Regions from separate parts of the Allobosea sp. 05T439 genome, predicted to be linked through region 2. Evidence: riboswitches for the same ligand, from Rfam matches in the RefSeq annotation. Region 2 holds a riboswitch; the other holds the start of a gene.
The links. A riboswitch is a leader RNA that binds a small molecule or an ion and turns the genes downstream of it on or off. The one in region 2 is predicted to bind thiamine pyrophosphate.

Region 1: another riboswitch for thiamine pyrophosphate. It lies ahead of thiB (thiamine ABC transporter substrate binding subunit); the one in region 2 lies ahead of thiC (phosphomethylpyrimidine synthase ThiC).

The regions. Positions count from the first base shown of each region.
Region 1 covers NZ_JBFTKP010000002.1:198,312-205,793, reverse strand. Annotated here, with positions in the region: gene AC1DIO_RS02965 (lytic murein transglycosylase) at 1-652, shown strand, start outside; gene AC1DIO_RS02960 (RidA family protein) at 649-1,050, shown strand; gene AC1DIO_RS02955 (thiamine ABC transporter ATP-binding protein) at 1,066-1,764, opposite strand; gene AC1DIO_RS02950 (ABC transporter permease family protein) at 1,757-3,298, opposite strand; gene thiB (thiamine ABC transporter substrate binding subunit) at 3,303-4,322, opposite strand; TPP riboswitch at 4,389-4,500, opposite strand; gene AC1DIO_RS02940 (ABC transporter substrate-binding protein) at 4,657-6,246, shown strand; gene leuB (3-isopropylmalate dehydrogenase) at 6,529-7,482, shown strand, end outside.
Region 2 covers NZ_JBFTKP010000008.1:97,122-104,603, forward strand. Annotated here, with positions in the region: gene AC1DIO_RS11585 (OmpA family protein) at 1-1,115, shown strand, start outside; gene AC1DIO_RS11590 (hypothetical protein) at 1,224-1,424, shown strand; TPP riboswitch at 1,507-1,611, shown strand; gene thiC (phosphomethylpyrimidine synthase ThiC) at 1,690-3,552, shown strand; gene AC1DIO_RS11600 (hydroxyethylthiazole kinase) at 3,561-4,310, shown strand; gene thiE (thiamine phosphate synthase) at 4,307-4,981, shown strand; gene AC1DIO_RS11610 (fumarylacetoacetate hydrolase family protein) at 5,091-5,777, shown strand; gene AC1DIO_RS11615 (dihydrodipicolinate synthase family protein) at 5,800-6,729, shown strand; gene AC1DIO_RS11620 (copper chaperone PCu(A)C) at 6,791-7,270, opposite strand; gene AC1DIO_RS11625 (hypothetical protein) at 7,379-7,482, opposite strand, start outside.

The DNA.
Region 1 (7,482 bases), on a different contig from region 2:
CGGCCACACCCAGTTCATCCCCTCGACCTATATGCGGCTCGCCGTCGATGGCGATGGCGATGGACGGCGCGATCTCGTCGACTCGATTCCCGACGCACTACATTCGACCGCCAACTTCATGGCCAAGGCCGGCTGGGTGACTGGCGCGACCTGGGGTTACGAGGTGCGCGTCCCCAACGGCTATTCCGGTCCGACCGGGCGCAATCCGAAGCAGCCGCTCTCATCCTGGGCTGCACGCGGGATCGTCAAATATGACGGCTCGGGACTGTCCGGCTCGGGCAATGCCGGGTTGCTGATGCCGGCCGGCCGCAATGGTCCGGCTTTCCTGGTCTTCAAGAACTATGACGCGGCCTACAGCTATAACGGTGCGGATTCCTACGCACTTGCCATATCGCTGCTCTCGGACCGCATCCGCGGCCGGCCGGGAATCCAGGCTGACTGGCCGACCGACGATCCGCCGCTCTCGCGCGAGCAGCGTCGCGAATTGCAGCGCCTGCTGAGCGCGCGGGGTTACAATGTCGGCGAGCCGGACGGCGCCGTCGGTTCGCTGACCAGGGCCGCCATCAAGGAAATCGAATCGCAGATCGGCATGCCGCAGACCGGCCGGCCCGGCGCCAAGGTGTTGCGCGCGCTCAAGGGTGGACGGGGATGACGATGTTGGATCCGAAGCGCCGGCTGATATCCACCGGTTCGCCGTTCGAGCTCGCCTTCGGCTATTCGCGGGCGGTGGTCGATGGCGACCTCGTCTTCGTCTCGGGCACGACTGGCTATGACTATGTCACCATGACGATGCCGGAGGATCCGGCGGAACAGGCGCGCAACATCTTCCGGACGCTGGACGCGGTCCTGACCGAAGCGGGCTCTGCACTCGCCAACGTCGTGCGCGCGCAGTATTTCGTCACGGATCGCAGCTATTGCGAACCGGTTCTCACCGTCTGCGGCGAAATCTTCGGGCAGATCCGGCCAGCGGCCGGCATCTATGTCGTATCCGGGCTACTGAAGCCCGAGATGAAGATCGAGATCGAAATTACGGCCCGGCTGCGCGGTTAGTCGGGACGGCGCGCTTCAGATGCCCAGGAAGCGCCTGACAGGCTCTGGTCCGTCCGACGCCGTCAGGCGCGTCCACGGGCCGGATGCTTCGACGCGGCCATTCCTAACGAAGGCAAAAAGGTCGGCATGGCCGGCCGCCTCTTCCGGCGTGTGCAGCGTCATCAGCACGGTGAGGCCGTGTTCGCGGCGCAGCGCATCGACGCGCTCGATCATCTCGCGGCGTAGCCCGGGGTCGAGTGCGCCGAACGGTTCGTCGAGCAACATCAGCGGTTTGCCGCGCAGGAGGGCGCGGGCGAGGGCGACGCGCTGACGCTGACCGCCCGAGAGTTCCGCCGGTCGGCGGGCTGCGAAGCCGGCGAGATCGACCGCGGCCAGCGCAGCTGCCACGCGCTCGCGCTCGGAGGCGTCGAGCCGCAGTGACGGTTTCAGTCCAAGCGCGACGTTTTCAGCTGCCGTGAGGTGCGGGAAGAGATTGTGATCCTGGAACAGGATCGAGACTGGTCGTCTGGCTGGTGCGAGCGGCAGCAGATCTGCGCCGGCAAAGCGGAGGGTTCCGGCCGCAGGCTGTTCGAAGCCGGCGATGGCATGGAGCAGCGTGGTCTTGCCGCCGCCTGACGGGCCGATGACGGCGCAGAGCGCGCCCGCTGGAATGACGAGGTCGTAGCGCGCCTCGAATCCGGGATAGTTGAGGGACAGGCCCGCCAGCTCAAGCATGACGCGCACTCCAGTGCTCGGTCAGGTAGGCGAGCCCCCCGGCGGAAAGCACCAGCACGAGCGCCAGCGCTCCCGCTTCATCCATGCGATAGGCGCCGAGGCGGTTCGCCAGCAGGTAGGGCAAGGTGGTGAGCTCGCCGCCACCGAACAGAGCAATGACGCCGAAATCGCCGAGCGAGAGCGCCGTGGCAAAGGCGAATGCGGCCGCCAGCGGTGCGCGCAGGGCTGGCCATTCGACGAGACGCAGCCGGGTCCAGCCGGCAATGCCGAGGCTCTCTGCCAGTCTTCCATGGCGCTCGGCGCTGGTCGCGAGTGGCGGTGCCAGCAGCCGATAGGCATAGGGCAGCGCCATCAGGGCGTTGACGAGCGGCACAAGCAGCAGACCGAGCATTGCGGGATCGGCGAGGTTGCGGGTCAGGACGTACAGCCCTGCCACGAAGGCGAAGGGCGGCAGGCCAAGCATGGTGAAGGCGGCAAGGTCGGGAAGTCCCGGGCGCGGCCGGCGTCCGCGCGCGGCGCTGGCGAGCAGTACGGCAAACAGGCAGGCGAGGAGGCCAGCGCCAAGCGCGATCGCCGCGCTCGTCGCGGCAGCCGATGCGAATTCGGCGGTCGCGAGCATCGGTACGGCTGTGAGGCCGCTTGCGATGCTGAGGAGAGGCGGTGCGATCCATGCCGTCGCCAGAATGAGAACAAGGCAGTCCAGCCGCCGCAGGGAAGGGGCGAGGATATCGGGGCGCACCGCATGGCGCTCGGCACTTGCCTCGTCGCGGGCCGCCGGCGCGAGTGCGGCGAGCGCAGTCGCAAGTCCGAGGCAGAGCACAAGCTGGAGGCTGGCGAGAGCGGCCGCGCGGGCGAAATCGGCCTCGAAACGGACCGCTTCGTAGATCGCGACTTCCAGCGTCGCATTGGCAGGCCCGCCACCGAGCGAGAGCACGACGGCAAAGCTCGTGAAGCAGAGCAGAAAGACGAAGGTGGCTAGCGCCGGGGCTTCGCGCCGGATCACGGGCCAGTCGAGATGCCGGAAACAATCGGCGGCGGAGAAGCCGAGTGCCGACGCCAGGCGCCTCCGCTCGCCCGGTTCGCGGCCGAAGGCCTGAAGCAGCGTGCGCGTCACCAGCGGCGTATTCATCAGCACATGCGCGATCAGGATACCCTGGAGCCCGTAGATCGCCGGCGGTTCAGCACCGACGGCACGCGCCAGGTCGCCGAGCAACCCGGAACGGCCATAGATCGCGATGACGCCGAAGACGATCACGATCGTCGGTGCGACGGCGGCGGCGGTCAGCACGGCGAGCAGGAGGTTGCGGCTTGGGAAGCGGCGGCGCAGCAAGGCAAGCGCCAGTGCCGTGCCCAGCAGAAGCGAGAGCAGCATCGACAGGCCCGCCTGGACGGTCGCTCCTGCGACGAGGCGAGCGAGATAGGGGCCGAGCGACGACAGGGCCGCGACGTCGCCGCCGGCTCGCGCCAGCCCGGCGAGCGAGGCGCCGGCGAGCGCAAGGATGGCAAGCGCAGTGAGCGTGGCCGGGCGGAGCAAGGCCTCAGCGGCTCGCTGCGGCGAGCCAGGCGTCGATGAAGGTTCGGCGCTGCGTGCGCACCTCGTCCGGCGTGAACAGCAAGGTTCGTTCCGGCTTGACGACATCGGCGAATGAAGCCGGCAGTCCACCTGTCGCCTGTTTCGCCGGCATCATCCAGTTGCCTTCCGGGATCAGCGATTGGAAGGCGTCCGAAAGCGTGAAGGCGAGGAAGCGTTTGGCGAGTTCCGGCTGCCGCGTCGTGCGCGTCATGCCGGCGAGTTCGACATGCAGATAGTGGCCTTCGCTGAAGGGGGCGGCCTTGTACTGCGTCTTCTTCTCGGCGCCGATGTGATAGGCCGGCGATGTCGCGTAGGAGAGCACCATGTCGGCCTCGCCCTTGAGGAAGAGTCCGTAGGCCTCGGACCAGCCCTTGGTGAAGGTGACGATGCGCGGCTTGAGCCTGGTCCAGGCGGCGTCAGCGCCGTCGCCATAGACGGATCGCATCCAGAGCAGGAAGCCAAGCCCGGGCGCGCTGGTGCGCGGGTCCTGCAGCACGAGCTTTGGCCCATTCGGATCGTCGACAAGCTGCTTCAGGCTGGTGGGCGGCGCGGCAAGTTTGGTTGAATCATAGACGAAGGCGAGATGCCCCCAATCGAAGGGCAGGAAGGTATCGTCAGTCCAGGCGATGGGCAAAGTGAGCGCGGCACGGTCCTGGCCATGGGGCTGGAACAGTCCCGTCGCCTTGGCTTCTGCAGCAAGGTTCATGTCGAGGCCGAGCACGGCATCGGCCTTGGTCGCCTCACCCTCCAGCTTCAGGCGCGCGACGAGGGAGCCGGCATCATCGCTTGCGACCCAGTTCAGCGTGCAACTGCATTGCGCCTCGAAGGCCGCCTTCACTTTCGCGCCGGGACCGTATTTCCCGGTGAAGGAGGAATAAGTGTAGACCGTCAGTGCCGGTTTCTCCTGGGCCATGGACGGCGTCGCGAGCAGGAGCGCCGAGAGCGCGGCGGCGATCCGGGTCAACCGGTTGTTCAGAAAGGTCATGGCGTCACCCCGCATGCATTCGACGGCAGGCCATGACGGTCGAGAGGGAAGGCGGTCTCCGGATGCGAGACGCCAGTGCTCAATCCCTCCGCCGGCACGATCCGGATCAGGTTCGACGGGTTGAAAGCCCTGCGCTTCCCTCTCAGCCCGAAATCGCCGGGCACCCCGTTGAGACGGTCAAGGGAATAGCGAGCGGGCCGGGGCGAGTCCAGTTGATGCCGCCTGGCCATCGCAAGGGCCATTGCGTCTGGCCGCATGGTCATGCTGGTATATCTCTTGCTTAACAGAAGGCAGGCGCGCCAGGCGCGAAAGCTCAAGAGCAAGGGGATGCCGAATGCGACTCAATCGCCGTCAGATTCTGGCCGGAAGTTCCGCTTTAACCGCTTCCAGCCTCGTTGGATTTCCGTCGCGCGCGCAGTCGCGCGCCAATACGCTGCGCTTCATTCCGTCAACGCCGTTGCCCTCCCTCGATCCGATCGTCGCTACGAGCTATGTTATCCGCAATCACGGCTATCTGATATATGATACCCTCTTTGCGACGGACGCGCAGTTCCGCATCCAGCCGCAAATGGTCGAGAGCTGGGAGACTGCGCCGGACGGGCTGCGCTGGACCTTCCATCTGCGCGACGGACTGATGTTCCACGACGAGCAGCCGGTCAGGGCGCAGGACTGCATTGCCTCGATCAAGCGTTGGTCGGCGCGCGATGCCTTCGGGCAGACTTTCGCGACATTCGTCGAGGGTTACGATGTCGTCGATCAGCGCACCTTCGCCATCCGCCTGAAGAAGCCCTTCCCGATGCTGCCGGACGCGCTCGGCAAGCTCTCCTCGAACGTGCCCTTCATGATGCCCGAGCGCGTGGCCATGATGGAGCCAACCAAGAACATCACGGAGGCGATCGGTTCCGGACCCTGGCGCTTCATGGACAAGCAATGGGTGCCGGGCCAGAACGCGATCTATGAGCGCTTCGCCAAGTACAGGCCACGAGAGGAGGCTCCGTCCTGGGCCGCTGGCGGCAAGGTCGCCAAGATCGACCGTATCGAATGGTTGCCGCTGACCGAGGTTTCAGCCGCAGTCGGCGCGCTGATGCAGGGCGAGGTCGACTGGTACGAACAGCCGCCGGTCGATCTCCTGCCCCTGCTCAAGAGCAATCCCGAGATCGCGATCGAGAACGTGCCGCTGGGACTGATCTTGCTGATGCGTTTCAACCATCTGCAGCCGCCCTTCAACAATCCCGGCATCCGCCGGGCGGTGATGATGGCAATCGATCAGACCGACTACATGGAGGCGGTCGTCGGCAGCAAGGACTACTACAAGGAGTGCAAGACCTTCTTCACGCCGGGCTCGCCGATGTCGACCGGAGCGGGCGGACAGGCTGCACTCGGCAACAATCTGGAGCGGGCCAAGGCCATGCTGCAGGAGGCCGGCTACAAGAACGAGAAGGTGTTGCTACTGGCACCCGCCGACCAGCCGATCGCCTATAACCAGTGCCTGGTGACACAGGAACTGCTGAAGAAGCTCGGCATGACTGTCGATCTGGTCGCGACCGATTGGGCCAGCTTCATCGGCAGGCGTTCCAACCGCGGATTGCCGGACCAGGGCGGCTGGTCGGTGTTCCACACGCTCTGGTCGGGCGCCGACGTGCTCAATCCCGCGCTGCATCCGCTGTTGCGCAGCAATGGCCCTGCCGCCTGGTTCGGCTGGCCGGAGGATGCCACGCTGGAAGGTCTGCGCGATCAGTGGATTGCAACGCCTGAGGTGGCCAAGCAGAAGGAGCTGGCCGCCTCGATCGAGAAGCGCGCCTTCGAGACGGTGCCCTATGCGCCGGCGGGGCTGGTGCAGCAGCCAATGGCCTATCGCAAGAGCCTGACCGGCATGGTGCTCTCGCCCGTCCAGTTCTTCTGGAACATGGAGAAGAAGGCCTGAGGACGGAGCACCCGTTGCCGTCGGGATACTGGCTGATGCCAGAGGCACTGCGCTAGCGGCTCCGATCCGGAAACCATCGTCGCGCTCTGCGACGGCTTCCAGCTCTCCGCTTCACTCCGGCCGGAGTGAAGCGGTTCGATGCTGGTGCCGATCGTACAGCTTCTGCTTGCCGCGCAGGCGCGCTGCCCCGCGGCTGCGCTTGCGTCACTCCCGTTCCCCGCCTAATCAGCCCGGCAAGGCCGCTCTGGCCCCAGCAACATCCGACAAACGCGTGAGGCGACCATGGCGACCCACAAGCTCCTCCTCCTGCCGGGCGACGGCATCGGTCCCGAAGTGACCGGCCAGGTCGAGAAGATCGTCGGCTGGTTCGAGAGGCAGGGCCTCGCCTCCTTCGCCATCGAGCGCGGACTTGTCGGCGGCGCTGCCTATGACGCGCACAAGGCGGCGATCTCGGAAGGCGACATGAAGCTCGCCCAGGATGCCGATGCGGTGCTGTTCGGCGCTGTGGGCGGCCCGAAATGGGCGGATGTGCCCTATCAGCATCGCCCCGAAGCCGGCCTGCTGCGCTTGCGCAAGGATCTTGGCCTGTTTGCGAATCTGCGGCCTGCGATCTGCTATCCGGCGCTGGCTTCCGCCTCCTCGCTCAAGCCCGAGGTGGTCGAGGGGCTCGACATCCTGATCGTGCGTGAGCTCACCGGCGGCGTCTATTTCGGCGAGCCCAAGGAGATCGTCACGCTGGAGGACGGTTCCAAGCGCGGCGTCGATACCCAGCTCTACACCACGCCCGAAATCGAACGCATCGCGCGCGTCGCCTTCGAGCTGGCACGCACCCGCCGCAACAAGGTCTCCTCGGCCGAGAAGCACAACGTCATGAAGACCGGCGTGCTCTGGAAGCAGACGGTCACGGCCCTGCACGCCAAGGACTACCGGGATGTCGAACTCGAGCATGTGCTCGCCGACAATTGCGCCATGCAGCTCGTGCGCTGGCCGAAGCAGTACGACGTCATCGTCTGCGACAACCTGTTCGGCGATATTCTCTCCGACGTCGCGGCGATGCTGACCGGCTCGCTCGGCATGCTGCCCTCCGCTTCGCTTGGTGCTGAAGATCCGGCCACCGGCAAGCGCAAGGCGCTTTACGAGCCCGTCCACGGCTCGGCTCCCGACATTGCCGGCAAGGGCCTGGCGAATCCGATCGCGATGATCGGCTCCTTTGCGATGGCGCTGCGCTACTCCTTC
Region 2 (7,482 bases):
GCGGTCGCGCGCCCGGCGCAGTCCCGCCGCCCGTTGCACCGCCGCAGCCGGGCCAGACGCTCGCTCCGCCTCCGGCCGGCCAGCCTCCAGCCGCTGGACCCGGGCAACTGCCCCCGCCTGACCGGCAGGGCCGTCGCGGTGGCATCGGCCTCGGTGGCGCGGCTGCGATCGGCCTTGGCGTCGGCGTGCTCGGCGGCATCATGGCGACGCAGGGCGCGACCCGCCTCGACGATGTCCGCGGGCGCCGCGAGGAGCGCCGCGAGGGCGACGTCACGATCATTCGCGAGCCCGGTCGCACGATCATCCGCGACGACGACCGTGCCATCATCCGCCGCGACGAGACCGAGCGCTTCCGCGACCTCGGCTGGCAGGGACGGACCGAACGGCGCGGAGACGAGAACGTCACCGTGTTCGAACGGCCGGACGGCAGCCGCATCATCACCGTGACCGACGAGGATGGCCGCCTGATCCGCCGGACCCGGCGCATGCGCGATGGCGATGAGATCGTGATGATCGACAACACCCGCCGCGATCGGCCGGATATGCGCTTCTCGGACGAGGTCGTCGTGCTGCCGCCGCCGCCGCTGCCGATCCCGCGCGAGCGCTATATCGTCGACGCCGAGCAGGCCGACCAGCGCCTGATCTATGAGACGATCACCGCCCCGCCGATCGCCGCGATCCCGCGCCGCTACACGCTCGACGAGGTCCGCTACTCGCCGGACCTGCGCGCCCGCATGCGCAGCGTCGATATCGACACGGTAACCTTCGAGACCGGGTCCTGGGAGGTCACCCCCAACCAGGCGCAGCGGCTCTCGGTGATTGCCGCCTCGATCAGCCAGGCACTGCAGCGCGCGCCGAATGAGGTTTTCCTGGTCGAGGGCCATACCGACGCCGTCGGCTCGGATGTCGACAACCTCTCGCTCTCGGATCGCCGGGCCCAATCGGTCGCCGAGATCCTGACGCGCGATTTCCAGGTGCCGCCGGAGAACCTGACGACGCAGGGCTATGGCGAGCAGTATCTCAAGGTGCAGACGCAGGAGGCCGCCCGCGAGAACCGCCGCGTCACGCTCCGACGCATCACCCCGCTGCTGGCCGGGCAGAATCAGCCGCAGTGAACCAATAGAACCGGCGCGGCGGGCGACCGTCGCGCCGGTCTCCCCGGATCAGGGGATTCAGGAATCAGCAAGCTCTCCGGCTTAAGACCTGTCGTAAGGAGAGTTGAGATGAGTGAGACAACCGTCGCGATCGCGCAGGGCTTTGCCGCAAGCCAGGCAGCCTCGACCCGCCAGACCTTGCAGACAGCGATGGTGAAGCAGCAGGCGACGTCCGACCAAGCGCTCGTGGATATGCTGCAGCAGAGTGCCGAGTCCCAGAAGGCTACTCTTGCCGCTGGCCAGGGCCAGAACGTCGACATTCTCGCCTGAGCCCGGCATTCCGGCGCCGCATGGCAGGGCCGCATCCCGCCCCTTGCCGGTTGCGTTCAAGAGCCGCCGGCCCTAACCTCCGCTTCGTTCCGAGGGGTGCTCGCAAGAGCTGAGATGGCGTCCAAAGCCGAACCCGTCGAACCTGATCCGGGTCATACCGGCGGAGGGACTGGAACGCGGCGTGCGCCACACGTGTACCCGCAGACAGCGACTGGACCGCTTCTAAACCCGGATCTCCTGAACCTTGGACCAAGGAGGAGATCCCATGAACGCCCACACCAAGCCCCAGAAGAATACCGTCAAGGCTGCCCCTCAAAGCGTGACGACCGGACCGATCATCGGCTCGCGCAAGATCTATGTCGCGCCGCCGGACCATCCCGAGATGCGGGTGCCCTTCCGCGAAGTTCAGCTCACCACCGATTCCGAGCCGCCGGTCCGGATCTACGACCCGTCCGGTCCGTTCACCGAGAGCGATGTCACGATCGACCTGAATGCCGGCCTGCCGCAGCCGCGCCGCGCCTGGCTCGATGCCTCCGGCTTCACGACCGTGCCCGGCCGCGCCGTCACTGCCGCCGATAACGGCCATATCTCGCCTGAACAGCTCGTTCCCGCCTGCCCGGCCCCACGCCCGATCCTCGAGGCGAAGCCCGGCCAGATGGCGACCCAGTACGAGTTCGCCAAGGCCGGCATCATCACGCCCGAGATGATCTATGTCGCGCATCGCGAGAATCTCGGCCGCGCCGCGATGCTCGAAGGCGCACGCGAGCGCCATGCCGATGGCGAGAGCTTTGGCGCCTCGGTTCCGGAATTCGTCACCCCTGAATTCGTGCGCGAGGAAATCGCCCGCGGCCGCGCCATCATCCCGGCCAATATCAACCACCCCGAACTGGAGCCGATGGCGATCGGCCGCAATTTCCTGGTCAAGATCAACGCCAATATCGGCAATTCGGCCGTGACGTCCGGCGCTGCCGAGGAGGTCGAGAAGCTGGTCTGGGCGATCCGCTGGGGCGCCGACACGGTGATGGACCTGTCGACCGGCCGCAACATCCACAACATCCGCTCCTGGATCCTGCGCAACTCGCCGGTTCCGATCGGCACGGTGCCGATCTACCAGGCGCTTGAGAAGGTCGGCGGCGACCCGATCAAGCTCGACTGGGAGGTCTTCAAGGACACGCTGATCGAGCAGGCCGAGCAGGGCGTCGACTATTTCACCATCCATGCCGGCGTGCGCCTGCCCTATGTCCCGCTCACTGCGAGCCGCGTCACGGGCATCGTCTCGCGCGGCGGCTCGATCATGGCGCGCTGGTGCCTCGCGCACCACAAGGAGAGCTTCCTCTACGAGCGCTTCGACGAGATTTGCGAGATCATGCGCAAATATGACGTCTCCTTCTCGCTCGGCGACGGCCTGCGTCCGGGCTCGATCGCCGACGCCAATGACCGCGCCCAGTTTGCCGAGCTGGAGACGCTGGGCGAGCTCACCAAGGTCGCCTGGGACAAGGGCTGCCAGGTGATGATCGAGGGCCCGGGCCACGTGCCGATGCACAAGATCAAGGAGAACATGGACAAGCAGCTGCGCGAATGCGGCGAGGCGCCGTTCTACACGCTGGGACCGCTGACCACCGACATCGCGCCGGGTTACGACCACATCACCTCGGGCATCGGCGCGGCGATGATCGGCTGGTTCGGCTGCGCCATGCTCTGCTATGTCACGCCCAAGGAGCATCTCGGCCTTCCCAACCGCGACGACGTCAAGACCGGCGTCATCACCTATCGGATCGCGGCCCATGCCGCCGATCTCGCCAAGGGCCATCCAGCGGCCAAGATCCGCGACGACGCGGTCTCGCGCGCCCGCTTCGACTTCCGCTGGGAGGACCAGTTCAACCTGGCGCTCGACCCCGATACGGCACGTTCCTTCCATGACGAGACCCTGCCGAAGGATGCCCACAAGGTCGCGCATTTCTGTTCGATGTGCGGGCCGAAATTCTGCTCGATGAAGATCACGCAGGATCTGCGCGCCGAAGTGCTGGCGATGGGCGAGAACGAACGCGCGGCGCTCGAGGGCATGGCGGAGAAATCGCAGGAATTCCTCGCCAAGGGCGGCAATCTCTACTTGCCGGCGGCGGAATGAGCGCGACGATGACCGCGGCCCGCCTCGACGCGACGGTCGTTGCAGGCGTGCTGGCGCGGGTGGCAGCGAGCCGCCCGCGGGTGCAATGCCTCACCAATACGGTGGCGCAGAACATTACGGCGAACATGCTGCTCGCCTTCGGCGCGATCCCGTCCATGGCGATCCATGTCGACGAGATCGCGGCAATGGCCGAGGGCGCCGGCGCGATCCTGATCAACATCGGCACGATCAATGCCGAGAGCGAACTCGCCATCCCGAAGCTGCTGGAGGTCGCGCGCGACCGACAGAAACCGCTGGTCTTCGATCCGGTCTTCGTCGAACTCTCGCCGCTGCGCCAGCGCGTGGCGCGCGAGGTCTTGCGCCTGCCGAACATCGTCGTGCGCGGCAACGCGACCGAGATGGCCGCGCTTGCTGCCGATCTCAAGACGGCGCGCGAGCGCAACCTCACGCTCGTCACCACCGGCAAGGTCGACCGGATCATGCGCGCAGGCGGCATGCTGTCCGTCTCCCATGGCCATCCGCTGATGACGAGGGTCACCGGGGTCGGCTGCGCAGCGGGCGCCCTGATCGCGGCATGCTGCGCGGTCGAGGGCGATCCGGCAGTCGCGGCCGCCGCCGCGCTGACCGCCTATGGCGTCGCCGGCGAGATTGCGGCAGAGACATCGCAAGGGCCCGGCAGCTTCGCCGTGCACCTGATCGACGCGCTGGCAGGGATGGACGAGGCCACGCTGCGCGAACGGATGGGAGAGCACGGGTGAGCGTTGATATCCGCCTTTACGGCATTGTCGATCCGCAGATCGCGGCCGGGCGCTCGCTGGCCGACCTGGCGCGTGCCGCGGTCGATGGCGGCGCCACCCTGATCCAGCTGCGCGCCAAGACCGAGACGACGCGCGAGATGGTGCGCGAGGCCCGGGCCATCCGCTCGGCCCTGCACGGCACAAGGGTGCCGCTGCTGATCAACGATCGCGTCGATGTCGCGCTCGCTTCCGGTGCCGACGGCGTCCATCTCGGCGCCGACGACATGAAGCCGAACGATGCCCGCCGCCTGCTCGGGCCCCGCGCCATCATCGGCGCGACGCTGAAGCATGAGGATGAACTCTCCGCATTGGCCTCGGCGAAGATCGACTATGCCTGCATCGGCGGTGTCTTCCAGACCTCGCACAAGGACAATGCCGGCTCCTCGCTCGGTCTCGACGGCTTCACGGCCCTGCGGCGCAAGGCTGCTGCCGCATTGGGGCCGCTCCCGGTCGGAGCCATCGCCGGCATCACGGCAATGAATGCGGCCTCGGTCATCGAGGCAGGGGCTGACGGCATTGCCGTGATCGGCGCGCTGTTCGTGCAGGACGATGTCGAGGCCGCCGCGCGCGCACTGCGCGCGGTGCTCGAGCGGCTGCTGCCGACGCCGCCAGAAGCTCCCGCATCCACCTGAACCGTCACGCGGCAATGCCGGGCGCGCAGCCCCGCCACGAGCGCCCGGCCCCTTGCTTCGCGCCCGTCGCTCGCCCATGAACGGCACGACATCGAGGGAGCGCTGCGTCATGACGAATTATGTGATCGAACCGCCCGCCATCAACGCGGTTCCGGTAGCGGGTGGCGGGCTCTTCCCCGTGCGCCGCATCTTCTGCGTCGGACGCAACTATGCCGAACATACCCGCGAAATGGGGGGCGATCCCGACCGCGAGGAGCCGTTCTTCTTCACCAAGCCCGCGGACGCAGTGGTGATCAACGGCACCGACATGCCCTATCCCAGCAAGACCAAGGACCTGCACCACGAGATGGAGCTGGTCGTCGCGATTGGCACCGGCGGGCGCGACATCCCGGTCTCCGAGGCGCTCTCGCATGTCTATGGCTATGCGGCCGGGCTCGATATGACCCGCCGCGACCTGCAGGGCGAAGCCAAGAAGACCGGCCGCCCCTGGGACATGGGCAAGGGCTTCGACCAGTCGGCCCCGATCGGGGAGATCGTGCCCGCGAGCCATAGCGGCCATCCCGCGGCCGGCAAGATCGAGCTCACGGTCAATGGCCGCGTGCGCCAGACCTCCGATCTCGCCAAGCTGATCTGGAGCGTGCCGGAGACGATCGCCTATCTTTCCGGCCTCGTCGCGCTGGCTCCCGGCGACCTGATCTTCACCGGCACGCCGGAAGGTGTCGCCGCCGTCGTCGAGGGCGACGTGCTGGAAGGCGCCATCGACGGCGTCGGCACCGTCCGCACCCGGATCGCCTGAAGAGACTTCGAGGAACCTGACCATGCAGCTGACCCCTGACGCCCGCGGCGTCTATCCCATTGCGCCGACCCCCTTCACGCCCGATGGCGCCATCGACTGGCCGAGCACCGACCGGCTCTTCGATTTCTACGCCGGCATCGGTTCTGACGGTATCACCGTGCTCGGCATCATGGGCGAGGCGCCGAAGCTCGAACCGGAAGAGTCCGTCGGGCTCGTCAAGCGCGCCGTCGCGAAGATGGGTGGCAAGCCGATCATCGTCGGCGTTTCGGCGCCGGGCTTTGCGGCTATGCGCTCGCTGGCGCGGCAGGTGATGGATCTCGGCGCCGGCGGCGTAATGATCGCCCCGCCGCCGAGCCTGCGCACCGACGACCAGATCGTCGGCTATTACGCCCAGGCCGTCGAGGCGATCGGCAGCGACATTCCCTTCGTCATCCAGGACTACCCGCTGACGCTCTCGGTGGTGATGACGCCGGCCGTGATCCGCCGCATCGTCCAGGACAACCCGTCCTGCGTAATGCTGAAGCACGAGGACTGGCCGGGACTCGAGAAGATCTCGACGCTGCGCAAGTTCCAGGCGGAAGGCAGCCTGCGCAAGATCGCGATCCTCACAGGCAATGGCGGGCTCTTCCTCGATTTCGAGATGGAGCGTGGGGCTGACGGCGCCAATACCGGCTATGCCTTCCCGGAATTGCTGATCGACGTCGTCCGCCTTTCCAGCGAAGGCAAGCGCGACGCGGCTCATGACATCTTCGACGCGCACCTCCCCCTGCTGCGCTACGAGCAGCAGCAGGGTGTCGGCCTTGCCGTCCGCAAATATACGATGATGAAGCGCGGCATCCTGGCCAGCGACGCCCAGCGCAAGCCGGGCGCCGGTCTGACGGCCGCGGCCAAGGCGGAAGTGGACTATCTGCTGACGCGGCTGGCAAAGCACGACCCGCGCGCCAGGTTCTGAAGGCCGGAATCGCGATGGCCCCCTCTCAACGAGAGGGGGCCATCGCCTTGTCTTCAAGCGCTCAGTGCGTGTGCTCGGCGGCTGCGCCCTTGGCGCCGATCCCCTCGACCTTGAACTCGACCTCCACCACACCAGCCTTCTCGAAGGTCAGCGTGCCCTTGACGCGCTCATCCTGCTTCAACGGCTGCTTCAGCTCCTGGAACATGATGTGGAAACCGCCGGGCTTCAGCTCGACCTTGGCGCCGGCCGGGATTTCGATACCTTTTTCAAGCTCGCGCATGGTCATCACGCCATTGGTGACCGCCATTTCATGGATCTCGCCGCGACCGGCGAAGGGCGCAGAGACCGCAATCAGCCGGTCGGGCGTCGAACCGGTATTCTCGATCGAAAGGTAGCCGCCGCCGACCTTGGCGCCGGCCGGCGTGGCGCGCGACCAGGGATGGCCGATCTTCAGCGGGCCAGCCTTGTAGTCATGGGCGAAGGCGGCGGCGCTCGCGAGTGTGAGCGCGATCGCGGCGAGGTAGTGAACGGGCTTGTTCATCAGCATGGTCCTGAAAGAGGTCGCGGCCATTCGCGAATGGCCGGAAATCCCGGCTTGCGGCGGCCTGTCCGGCTGGCCGCGAGACGAGAGGGAGAGACGAAATCGTGTTCAGGATGCGATCGGCGGCGCTCGCGATTGCGGCAGCCCGAGGACCGCGCCATGGATGGCATCCGTCCGAATGGGAACGGAGCGCTCCAGCGGGGCCGCAAGGC